One region of the Paraburkholderia caffeinilytica genome, then DNA from elsewhere that is predicted to be linked to it. Evidence: predicted binding sites of a transcription regulator. Region 1 holds the regulator's gene; the other holds the start of a gene.
The links. The regulator LexA, encoded in region 1, represses DNA repair genes until DNA is damaged. The targets are predictions, from matches to a motif close to ACTGTATNNNNATACAGT.

Region 1 (5,508 bases):
CACGTTGTGATTCTGCAGCCACGGACCGAACCAGCCCTGTGCGCCGAACATCAGCACGTAGATCAAACCGGAGATCACCGGCGAAACCGAGAACGGCAGATCGATCAAGGTGGTCAGCAACGCCTTGCCGCGGAACTCGAACTTCGCGATACACCACGAAGCAGCGAGGCCGAACACGAGATTCAGCGGCACCGCGATCGCGGCCGTGATAACGGTCAGCTTGATGGCCGACAACGCATCCGGATCGACCAGCGATTCCAGATAGAAGCCGATGCCCTTGCTCAAAGCCTGATAGAACACGGCGACGAGCGGCACAACGAGAAACAGCGCGAGAAACAGCAACGCGATGCCGGTCAGAATCCAGCGCACGACGGGCGGCTCGGTAACCGGATCGGGCCGGCGCGCGACATTGAGCGGCGCGCGCGGCGCCACGGCGACAACCGCGGCATCCGTACCATTCAGGGAGCGGCGGCTCATTGCACACCTCCGCCCACGCCGATTGCCGCCGCACTCGCGGCGGCAGGCGCCGGGCCTGCGCCGCCACGGCTCGTGCGGCGCTGCAGATACCACTGCAGCGTATTGATGAACAACAGCATCAGGAACGACACCACCAGCATCACGACCGCCAGCGCCGTGGCGCCGGCGTAATCGTACTGTTCGAGCTTGGTGATGATCAGCAGCGACGTGATCTCCGATTTCATCGGCACGTTACCGGCGATGAAGATCACCGAGCCGTACTCGCCGAGCGCCCGTGCGAACGCCAGCGCGAAACCCGTGAGCAAAGCCGGGAACACCGCGGGCAACACCACGCGCCGGAACGTCAGCCAACGGGACGCGCCGAGGCACGCAGCCGCCTCTTCCTGTTCGCGCTCGAACTCCTCGAGCACCGGCTGCACGGTCCTCACGACGAACGGCAAACCGATAAAGGTCAGCGCGATCAGCACACCGGCCGGCGTGAAGGCAACCTTGATGCCGAGCGGTTCGAGAAACTGGCCGATCCAGCCATTGCCCGCATACACCGCCGCGAGCGAAATGCCGGCCACGGAGGTCGGCAAAGCGAACGGCAGATCGACCACCGCGTCGACGATACGCTTGAACGGGAAGGTGTAGCGCACCAGCACCCACGCGACCAGAAAGCCGAACACCGCGTTGATCAGCGCGCCGCCGAGGGCCGAGAAAAACGTCAGGCGATACGACGCGAGCACGCGCGGCGAGCTCACGGCGCGCACGAACTGGGCCCAGTCGAGCGTCGCGGTCTTGAGGAAGGTCGCCGCGAGCGGAATCAGCACCACGAGGCTCAGATAAGCCACCGTGATGCCGAGTGTCAGGCCAAAACCGGGCAACGCGCTCGGTTTGCGGAAGGTGAACGTCGTCATGCTCAGTACTCTTTCAGGGTTGAGGCCGGCGGCTCTTTTTTCGGCTGCCTGGCTGACCAGAAAGCGCGCCGGACGGCGCGCTTTCTGGCGAGGTGCGACTAATGCGGTCATCGGCTGCGCTCAACTGCAGCGTTCAACCGCGACCTTCAACTGCGGTGCCGACCGCGGCGTCCAGGCGCGCATCTCGTTCGACTGAGTGCCCGTTACTGTGGCGAGTAGATCGAATCGAACACGCCGCCGTCGGCAAAGTGCGTCTTCTGCGCGTTCGCCCAGCCGCCGAACGAATCGTCTACCGTGTACAGCTTCAGCTTCGGAAACTTCGAAATCAGCTCGGTCGGCACCTTGTTCGAACGCGGCCGATAGAAATTCTTCGCGGCGATTTCCTGGCCTTCCTCGCTGTACAGGAAGTTCAGATAGGCTTCGGCCAGCTTGCGCGTGCCGTGCTTGTCGACCACCTTGTCCACCACAGCAACCGGCGGCTCGGCCAGAATGCTCACCGACGGCACGACGATTTCAAATTTTTCCGGTCCGAATTCCTTCAGCGAGAGGAACGCTTCGTTTTCCCACGCAATCAGCACATCGCCGATACCGCGTTGCACGAAGCTGGTGGTCGCGCCACGTGCGCCCGAATCCAGCACGCCGGCATTCTTATAAAGCTTGCCGACAAATTCCTTGGCCTTCTGGTCGTTGCCGCCCGGCTGATGTTCCGCATAGGCCCAAGCGGCCAGGTAGTTCCAGCGCGCGCCGCCCGAGGTCTTCGGATTCGGCGTGACGATCGACACACCCGGCTTGATCAGATCGTCCCAATCCTTGATGTGCTTCGGGTTGCCCTTGCGCACCAGAAACACGATCGTCGACGTGTACGGCGAGGCGTTGTCCGGCAAACGCTTTTGCCAGCCCTTGTCGAGCAGACCCTTGTTAGCCAGCGCGTCGATGTCGTAGGCAAGAGCCAGCGTCACCACGTCCGCCTGCAAACCGTCCAGCACCGAGCGTGCTTGCGCACCCGAGCCGCCGTGCGACTGCTTGAAGGTGATCGTCTCGCCCGTTTTCGCCTTCCATTCCTTGCCGAATGCCTGGTTGACGTCCTGGTAAAGCTCGCGTGTCGGGTCGTACGACACGTTCAGCAACGTGGCGTCGGCTGCATGTGCCTGCGCCGTGACGCCAACCGCGGCGATCGTGCCGGCTGCGCCGAATGCGAGCGCCGCGATAAGTTTTCTGGTCCTGCCAGCCAGCCCCGTGCCTTGGTGATTCATGCCAACTTTCTCCGCGTTGTGGTCCGCTGAAACAGCGTGTGGTGTTGTCTTGCGTCGCGGTCACGTGCACATGAGCGCCAACTCGAAGGGCAGTCTATCGAAGAGCTTTCATCATTAAAAATAATGTTTCTTCATTTTTTAATACGCAAAAGTGGTAATGACGGCCGGATAAGGCGTTGCGGCACGAAAACGGGTGTTATGGCGTCCTTGGACGACGCTGGAGCGCCACCCAAAGTCACGAACTTAAAGTAAAGCTTGAATTGCGCGGAATACTGTATAAAAATACAGTCACCTGTTCATACATACAGTGGCGCTATGACCAAACTCACCGCACGACAGCAGCAGGTTTTCGATCTGATCCGCCGGGCCATCGAACGCACCGGCTTTCCGCCTACCCGCGCGGAGATCGCCGCCGAACTGGGGTTCAGCTCGGCCAACTCGGCAGAAGAGCATTTGCGGGCGCTGGCTCGCAAGGGCGTGATCGAACTCGCGGCCGGCGCATCGCGCGGCATTCGCCTGCTGGGCGGGGCGGAAGATTCGCCGTACCAGTTCACGCTGCCGCACGCCAGCATCATGCAACTGTCGTTGCCGCTGATCGGCCGGGTTGCCGCGGGTAGCCCGATCCTCGCGCAGGAACATATCTCGCAGCACTACGCGTGCGACCCGGCGCTGTTCTCGAGCAAGCCGGACTACCTGCTGAAGGTACGCGGGCTGTCCATGCGCGACGCGGGCATCTTCGACGGCGACCTGCTCGCGGTGCAGAAGAGAAGCGAGGCCAAAGACGGCCAGATCATCATCGCGCGCCTCGGCGACGACGTGACGGTCAAGCGCTTGAAGCGGCGGCCGAACGGTATCGAGCTGATCGCCGAGAACCCCGATTACGAGAACATCTTCGTTGAAACCGGCAGCGCGGAATTTGCGCTCGAGGGTATCGCCGTCGGGCTGATCCGCCCTGGCGAGTTCTAACCCCTGCTCGCTTCTGGCTCGCCAGCCAACCCAAAGCTGCCCCAACGTTGAATCGCCTGGAGAGACTCATGGAACGCCTTGCCCGCCTGCTGCCTTTTCGCCAGTTCGGTCGTCTGCGTCATCTGCGCAAGCTGGTGCCTTGCTCACTGATCGAGGCGTCCTCCGCCGTTACTCCGTCACTGTTCGACGCGCCCGCCGGCGTATCGAGCCTGCCGTCCTCGCTGCCGGCTTTTGCTCGCGTATCGTTGAATTCCGGGCTGAATACGGCTGAACCCGCGCGTCGCGCGCCGGTGCGCGTATATCACGGTCCGTCGCGGCTGATCATGGTGGGCACGGTAGACGCCGTGTGCCGCATGATCGACCGTTGCATCGCAGATGAAGCCAACGTGCACGGCGCGGTGTTCGAGTCATAAACTGTCCTCGCCCGTGCGCGGCATTCCACTGCGGCTGTGCGGCTGTGCGACGCCGGGCGTAAAGTGTTTCAGTCGTGTTTCACTCGCTCGCGCCTTCTCGAATATCGCATCGCGTGGGATCGTTTTCGCGTGACAGCGGTCCACGTTAGATCCCCTCTGATGGAGAGCCCCACTCGATGGCAGTTTCAACACGTACGAGGCGCAACGCCACCCGGCCACTGATCGTCACCTTGATTGTGATTGCGGTGATCGTCGCGTTGGGGTTCGGTTACGCGTCGCCTTACATGGCGCTGAATAACCTCAAACGCGCGGCGGATGCGCGCGATGCGCAAACCGTCAATGAATACGTCGACTTTCCCGCATTGCGCGAGAGCCTGAAGCAGCAGGTCACCGGCCTGTTGACACGCCGGCTCGACACCCAGGGCACCGGCAATCCGTTCGCGGCGATTGGCGCGATGATCGGTGTGGCGTTGATCGGCCCCCTGGTCGACGCTTATGCGACACCCGACGGCGTCGCGGCATTGCTGAACGGCATGCCGCCGCGCGGCAACCCGGGAGAACGACCACCTGTTCCAGCGGGCGCCGGCAATCCGCCGGCCACAACGGCGCCTGCACAAGAACCGACACCCCCTGTTCCCGGCAATACTGCCAACGGCGCAGCTAACAAGGGGAACAGCGCCGCGCCACCGCAGCCGCCGCAAACCACGGCGGGCTACCGCGGCCTCAACGAGTTCGTCGTCAACTACCAGCATGGCGCTGGCGACGCGCGCTACTCGGCGATCTTGCGGCGCGAAGGTTTGTTCACGTGGAAACTGGCCGCGGTCGATTTGAACAAGTGATCGCCCGGCAGGCGCAATCGACGGGGGCGTAGGTGCGAATCATAGTTTGGCCGAACGATCGCCGTGAACGCGCGACCGTTCGGTCGCGTGCCACATTCAGCTGATTCAGTTCAGCCGATTCAGTTCGGCTTATTCAGCCCAGCCCGCGCCCTCCTCTCGCCGTGCGTCAAGCCGCCGCCGCTTGCTGCTCCTGCGCAGAGGAGCACGCCACCAGAATGCTGCACGAGACCCGGTCGAGCAGTTGTGTATTCCCCGCGCCCATCCACCATCGTGACAGACCGGTGCGGCAACGGTGGCCGACCACCACGAGGTCGACATGCAATTCGCTGGCGAGATTGGCGATCTCGTCGATCGGATGGCCAAACGCAAAATGCCCTTGTGCGGTCACGCCGCGTTCGGTGAGCCAGTCCACCCCTTCCTGCAGGATGTCGCGGGCTGTTTTCTCGAAACTGCCGCAGGCCACATCGGTCAGCAGGCCTGCGCTTTGCGCGATGCTCGAGCGCATGTCAACCACGGACAACAAGTGTGTTTCCGCCTTCAGGTCCAACGCCAGGTCGGCGCCGCAACGTAACGCTTTGCGGCCTTCGCGCGAGCCGTCGTAGCACAGCAGGATTTTTTGGTAGCTCGCCATGATTTTTCTCCCATTCCGCGAGGAACGCGG
Region 2 (5,508 bases), 1.7 Mb from region 1:
CAGGAAGTCTTTGCCGAAGGCTGGCTCCAGCCGGGTGAATCCGTATGGGGCCGCCCAGCCGATGTGCAGCCGATGCCAGACGGCTCCCTGCTAATCAGCGACGACTACGCCGGCGCCGTCTATCGCGTAACTTATTCCGCGCCCTAGGCCAAACCGCAGCGCAATAACGCGCACAGACCGCCCGCGCAGCCAAACCTGCGGCACCGGCGGCCACCCGCACAACGATGCCCACACAGACGTGACACCCGGCAACGCATACAGAATCGCTCAGGCCCCCGACGTTGCCCGCCCGCGGCGAATCCACGGCGAACACACGCAACCGCGGCCTCCATGCGCTCTCACACTACGTGACCGGCACCGCGCGGCGTGGCGTAGAATGCGCGTCGGCCCACGCCCACCGGCGCCCGCTCCTTTCGACCGCCTGTCACTCTCCTCTCGCCTACATGTCCACCCTTGCTCCGGCTTCCTCGTATTTCAGATCCAAGACGATTACCGCTGCGCTGGCATTCTTCTTCGGCAGCCTCGGTGCCCACCGCTTCTATCTGTACGGCATGCGCGACATTTACGGCTGGGCCCATCTGCTCGGCACGCTGATCGGGATTCCGGGCGCCATGCTGGTGGTGGCAAGCGAGCGGGCCTCGATGCTCGGCTGGGTGCTCGCGTTTTTCGGCGCTGTTTCGCTGCTCTCCGCCTTTCTGGCAGCGATCGTCTACGGCCTGCGCCTGGACGACAAATGGGACGCGCAGTTCAACGCACAAACCCAGCGCAAAAGCCGCTCTGGCTGGACTGTCATTTTCATCGTGATCTTTTCGCTGTTGATCGGCGCGTTCCTGCTGATGACGGGCCTCGCGATCTCGTTCCAGACTTACTTCGAAAGCCAGGTGCAGGCCGCCAAAGCGCTGTCGCAATGACCTGCCGCGCACCGCGCTAAAAAAGCCTCAATTGCGGATTGTCGCGTAGCAACGGTTCAGCCGGCGCCGGCTCGATCCGGCGAAAGTGCGACATATCCAGAATGCCGCGATCACGCCGGTTTAGCCCGAGCCGGCGCACGGCCTTATGGAAGCGCTGCTTCAGCAAGTCCGCCCATAGGCCTTCTCCCTTCATTCGGGTGGAGAAGGACGAGTCGTAGTCCTTTCCGCCCCGCATATCGCGCACGCGGCTCATCACCCGGTCGGCCCGATCAGGAAAATGCGCCGCGAGCCAATCCTTGAATAGCGGCGCGACTTCCCATGGCAAGCGCAGCACGATGTAGCTCGCATTGCTCGCGCCGGCTTCGGCACAGGCTTCCAGCACGCGCTCCATGTCCGGCTCGGTGACGAACGGAATCACCGGCGCGATGCTGACGCCAACAGGTATGCCCGCCTCGCTCAACGTACGGATGGTGCGCAACCGGCGCGACGGCGTGGCCGCACGCGGCTCGAGCGTGCGTGCGATATCCGCATCCAGCGTGGTGATCGTGATAGCCGCCATGAACTGCCCGCGCGCCGCCATGGGCGCAAGCAAATCAATATCCCGCTCGATGAGCGACGATTTGGTGATCGCCGCGAACGGATGGCCGCGCTCGCTGAGCACTTCGATCACCCGCCGCGTGAGGCGCAAATCCCGCTCGACGGGCTGCCAGGCGTCTGTATTGACGCCGAGCGCGATCGGCTCCGGCACATAGGACTTCTTTGACAACTCGCGCCCGAGCAACTCCGGCGCGTTGACCTTCGCGTAGATGCGGCTTTCGAAGTCGAGGCCCGGCGACAGCCCAAGATAACTATGCGTGGGCCGCGCGAAGCAGTAGATGCAGCCATGTTCGCAACCCCGATAAGGATTCAGCGACACGCCGAACGGAATATCCGGCGACGCGTTGCGCGTGAGAATGGTTTTGGCACGCTCTTCGAAAACCTGCGTGCGCAAGACCTTGGGCTCGCCGTCCTCCTCTAATGACGAAAGCCAGCCGTCGTCCACCACCTCGCGCTGATCGACTTCGTAACGGCCTTGCAGGTTCGTCACCGCGCCACGCCCCTTGCGAGGCGTGGGCGGAGCAATCGGAAATTCGTTGGCGGAGTGGGGGTCGGAATCGGTCACGGCTGGAACACGCAAGAAAGCAAAACGGCGCAAAACACCTGTATAAATATACAGTGTTTACGCCGTTTGTCGAGCCCGACTATTTGTATTATTCAGCCCCCGTGCGAGCTAATCGCCAACCGCAATCGTCAGCGTTTCCTTGATCTCTTCCATCACCACGTAGCTCTTCGACTGCACCGCGCCGGGCAATTGCAGCAGGATATCCCCTAGCAGCTTGCGGTAGTCGGCCATTTCACCGATGCGCGCCTTGATCAGATAGTCGAAGTCGCCCGAAACGAGATGGCATTCCAGCACCTCGGGGATCTTCTGCACCTCGCGGCGGAACTGGTCGAACATGTTGCCGCTTTTGTGATCGAGCGTGATCTCGACAAATACCAGCAGCGCCGCGCCCAGCTCAGCCGGGTTCACCCTCGCGTGGTAGCCGGTGATCACGCCGTCGCGCTCCATCCGCTTGACGCGCTCGATGCACGGCGTGACCGACAGCCCGACCTGTTCGGCGAGGTCTTTCATCGCCATCCGGCCGTCCTGCTGCAGGAGCCGCAGGATCTTGTGATCGAGTTTGTCGAGGGCCCGGATCGGTTGGCGCTGTGTTCGCATGGTCTTTTTGCTGAAAATCTTGAAAATACAATAACAAAACCTACCTGACTGTTAATAGTATAGCGGTTATCACTGGGCGATCTGCGTTACACCTCGTTAATCGAACGAATTCAAACGAATCCACGAGCGCACCGCCCTCAGACCTCTTACTGGATATCCTGGAGCAGCTATGCGAGTCGTCGTCTTGGGCAGTGGCGTTGTCGGAGTGACAAGTGCTTATTACCTGGCGCGCGCCGGTCATGAAGTGACCGTCATCGATCGCGAGGCCGGCCCGGCGCTCGAAACCAGCTTTGCCAATGCCGGCCAGATCTCGCCGGGCTACGCGTCGCCGTGGGCCGCGCCGGGCGTGCCGCTGAAGGCTGTCAAATGGATGTTCCAGAAGCATGCGCCGCTGGCGATCCGCCTCGACGGCACGCAATTCCAGCTGCAATGGATGTGGCAGATGCTGCAGAACTGCACGTCGTCGCGTTATGCGGTGAACAAGGGCCGCATGGTTCGCCTCGCCGAATACAGCCGCGACTGTTTGCAAGCGCTGCGCGCCGAAACCGGCATCCAGTACGAAGGCCGCACCGGCGGCACGCTGCAGGTATTCCGCACGCAACAGCAGTTCGACGGCGCCGCAAAAGACATCGCCGTGCTGCGAGAAGCCAACGTGCCGTATGAACTGCTGTCGCCGGCCGAACTCGCGCAAGCCGAACCGGCGCTCGCCGCCGTCTCGCACAAGCTGACGGGCGGTCTGCGCCTGCCGGGCGACGAAACCGGCGACTGCCAGATGTTCACCACGCATCTTGCCGCGCTGGCCGAGCAACTGGGCGTCAAGTTCCGCTACAACACGCCGATCGACGCACTCGCCATGGCCGGCGACCGTATTGCCGGCGTCCAATGCGGCGATGAACTGGTGCGCGCGGATTCGTTTGTCGTCGCGCTCGGTTCCTACTCGACGAAATTCCTGTCCGGTCTCGTGAAGATTCCGGTCTACCCGCTCAAGGGTTATTCGATCACCGCGCCGATCGTCAACGAAGCGGCTGCGCCGATTTCCACCGTGCTCGACGAGACCTACAAGATCGCGATCACGCGCTTCGACAACCGGATTCGCGTCGGCGGCATGGCCGAGATCGTCGGCTTCGACAAGTCGTTGCGTGAGGCGCGCCGCGAAACGCTGGAACTGTGCGTGAACGATCTGTTCCCTGGCGGCGGCGATACGTCGAAGGCCACGTTCTGGACCGGCCTGCGCCCGATGACGCCGGACGGCACGCCGATCGTCGGCCGCACCCCCGTGCCGAACCTGTTCCTGAACACGGGCCACGGCACGCTAGGCTGGACGATGTCGTGCGGCTCGGGTCAACTGCTGGCCGACGTCATGTCGGGCAAGCAGCCGGCAATCAAGGCGGATGATCTGTCGGTGCATCGCTATCTCGGCGAGGTCGGCGGTGCGCATCGTCCGGCATATGCTTAACGTGCTGATGCGTAAGATCTAACGTTTCAACGCTTCGCGAGCGGTTGCGCCGGTTCGTCACCGCATCATCACGGACAGACCGGCCTGACAAAGACAAACGGCGCCTCACAGGGCGCCGTTTGTCGTTTACGCACGAGCTTTCGCTACATGGCTCGAAAGAAGCACGACATCAGAACTGATCTTCCGACAACGCCAGCACGCTCTCGCCACCCTTCGCGCTGACAATCGACGCTTCGAACGCCGAAGCCAGCGGCAGCACATGCTCCGCATAGAACTGTGCGGTCGCGATCTTCGCGCCGTAGAACGAGGGATCCTCAGCGCGCTTCTCGGCCGCCACGAGCAACGCACGCGCCATCTGCCAGCCGCCCAGGACGACGCCGGCCAGCTTCAGATACGGCACGCTGCCGGCGAACACCGCGTTCGGATCGCCCTTTGTGTTGGTGACAACGAAATCGACCGCCGCGCTCAGCGAGCGATGGCCTTGCGTCAGATACGTCTTCATCGAATCGAACGCTGCGCCTTGTTGCGCGCCAAGTGCCCCGATCGTTTCGGCTACACCGGCCAGCAACGACTTCGCGACCTTGCCGCCGTCGCGCACGGTCTTGCGGCCGATCAGATCGTTGGCCTGGATCGCGGTCGTTCCTTCGTAGATCGGCAGAATGCGCGCGTCGCGGTAGTACTGCGCGGCGCCGGTTTCTTCGATAAAGCCCATGCCGCCGTGCACCTGCACGCCGAGGCTCGTCACGTCGATCGACAGCTCCGTGCTCCAGCCCTTCACGATCGGCACGAGGTATTCGTAGATCGCCTGGTGCCCGGCACGTTTTGCTTCATCCGGATGACGATGCGCGATGTCGCAGTGCGCCGCGGCGACATAAGCCAATGCGCGCGACGCTTCGGTGAGGCCGCGCATCGTCGACAGCATGCGGCGCACGTCCGGGTGCTGAATGATGGCGACCGACTGCTTCGCGGAACCGTCCACGGGCCGGCTTTGCACGCGATCCTTCGCGTACGCGACAGCCTTCTGATATGCGCGATCCGACACGCCGACGCCTTGCATCCCTACCGCGAAACGCGCCGCGTTCATCATGATGAACATATATTCGAGGCCGCGATTTTCCTCGCCGATCAGATGACCGATCGCGCCGCCGTGGTCGCCGAATTGCAGCACCGCGGTCGGGCTCGCCTTGATGCCAAGCTTGTGCTCGATCGACACGCAATGCACATCGTTGCGCTCACCGAGCGAGCCGTCTTCGTTGACGAGAAACTTCGGCACGATGAAGAGCGAAATGCCCTTCACGCCCTCCGGTGCATCTGGCGTGCGCGCCAGCACGAGATGGGCGATGTTCTTCGCCATGTCGTGCTCGCCCCACGTGATGAAAATC

Region 2: a site for LexA is predicted at 2,111-2,128, ahead of DSC91_RS20980 (PA0069 family radical SAM protein). Genes of this name have one in related genera too.

The regions. Positions count from the first base shown of each region.
Region 1 is NZ_CP031467.1:3,901,213-3,906,720, reverse strand. It holds gene cysW (sulfate ABC transporter permease subunit CysW) at 1-477, opposite strand, end outside; gene cysT (sulfate ABC transporter permease subunit CysT) at 474-1,376, opposite strand; gene DSC91_RS33725 (sulfate ABC transporter substrate-binding protein) at 1,580-2,629, opposite strand; gene lexA (transcriptional repressor LexA) at 2,945-3,595, shown strand; gene DSC91_RS33715 (hypothetical protein) at 3,664-4,008, shown strand; gene DSC91_RS33710 (DUF2939 domain-containing protein) at 4,185-4,847, shown strand; gene DSC91_RS33705 (universal stress protein) at 5,014-5,478, opposite strand.
Region 2 is NZ_CP031467.1:1,115,297-1,120,804, forward strand. It holds gene DSC91_RS20970 (PQQ-dependent sugar dehydrogenase) at 1-147, shown strand, start outside; gene DSC91_RS20975 (NINE protein) at 444-911, shown strand; gene DSC91_RS20980 (PA0069 family radical SAM protein) at 928-2,073, opposite strand; gene DSC91_RS20985 (Lrp/AsnC ligand binding domain-containing protein) at 2,182-2,670, opposite strand; gene DSC91_RS20990 (D-amino acid dehydrogenase) at 2,840-4,126, shown strand; gene DSC91_RS20995 (acyl-CoA dehydrogenase) at 4,296-5,508, opposite strand, start outside.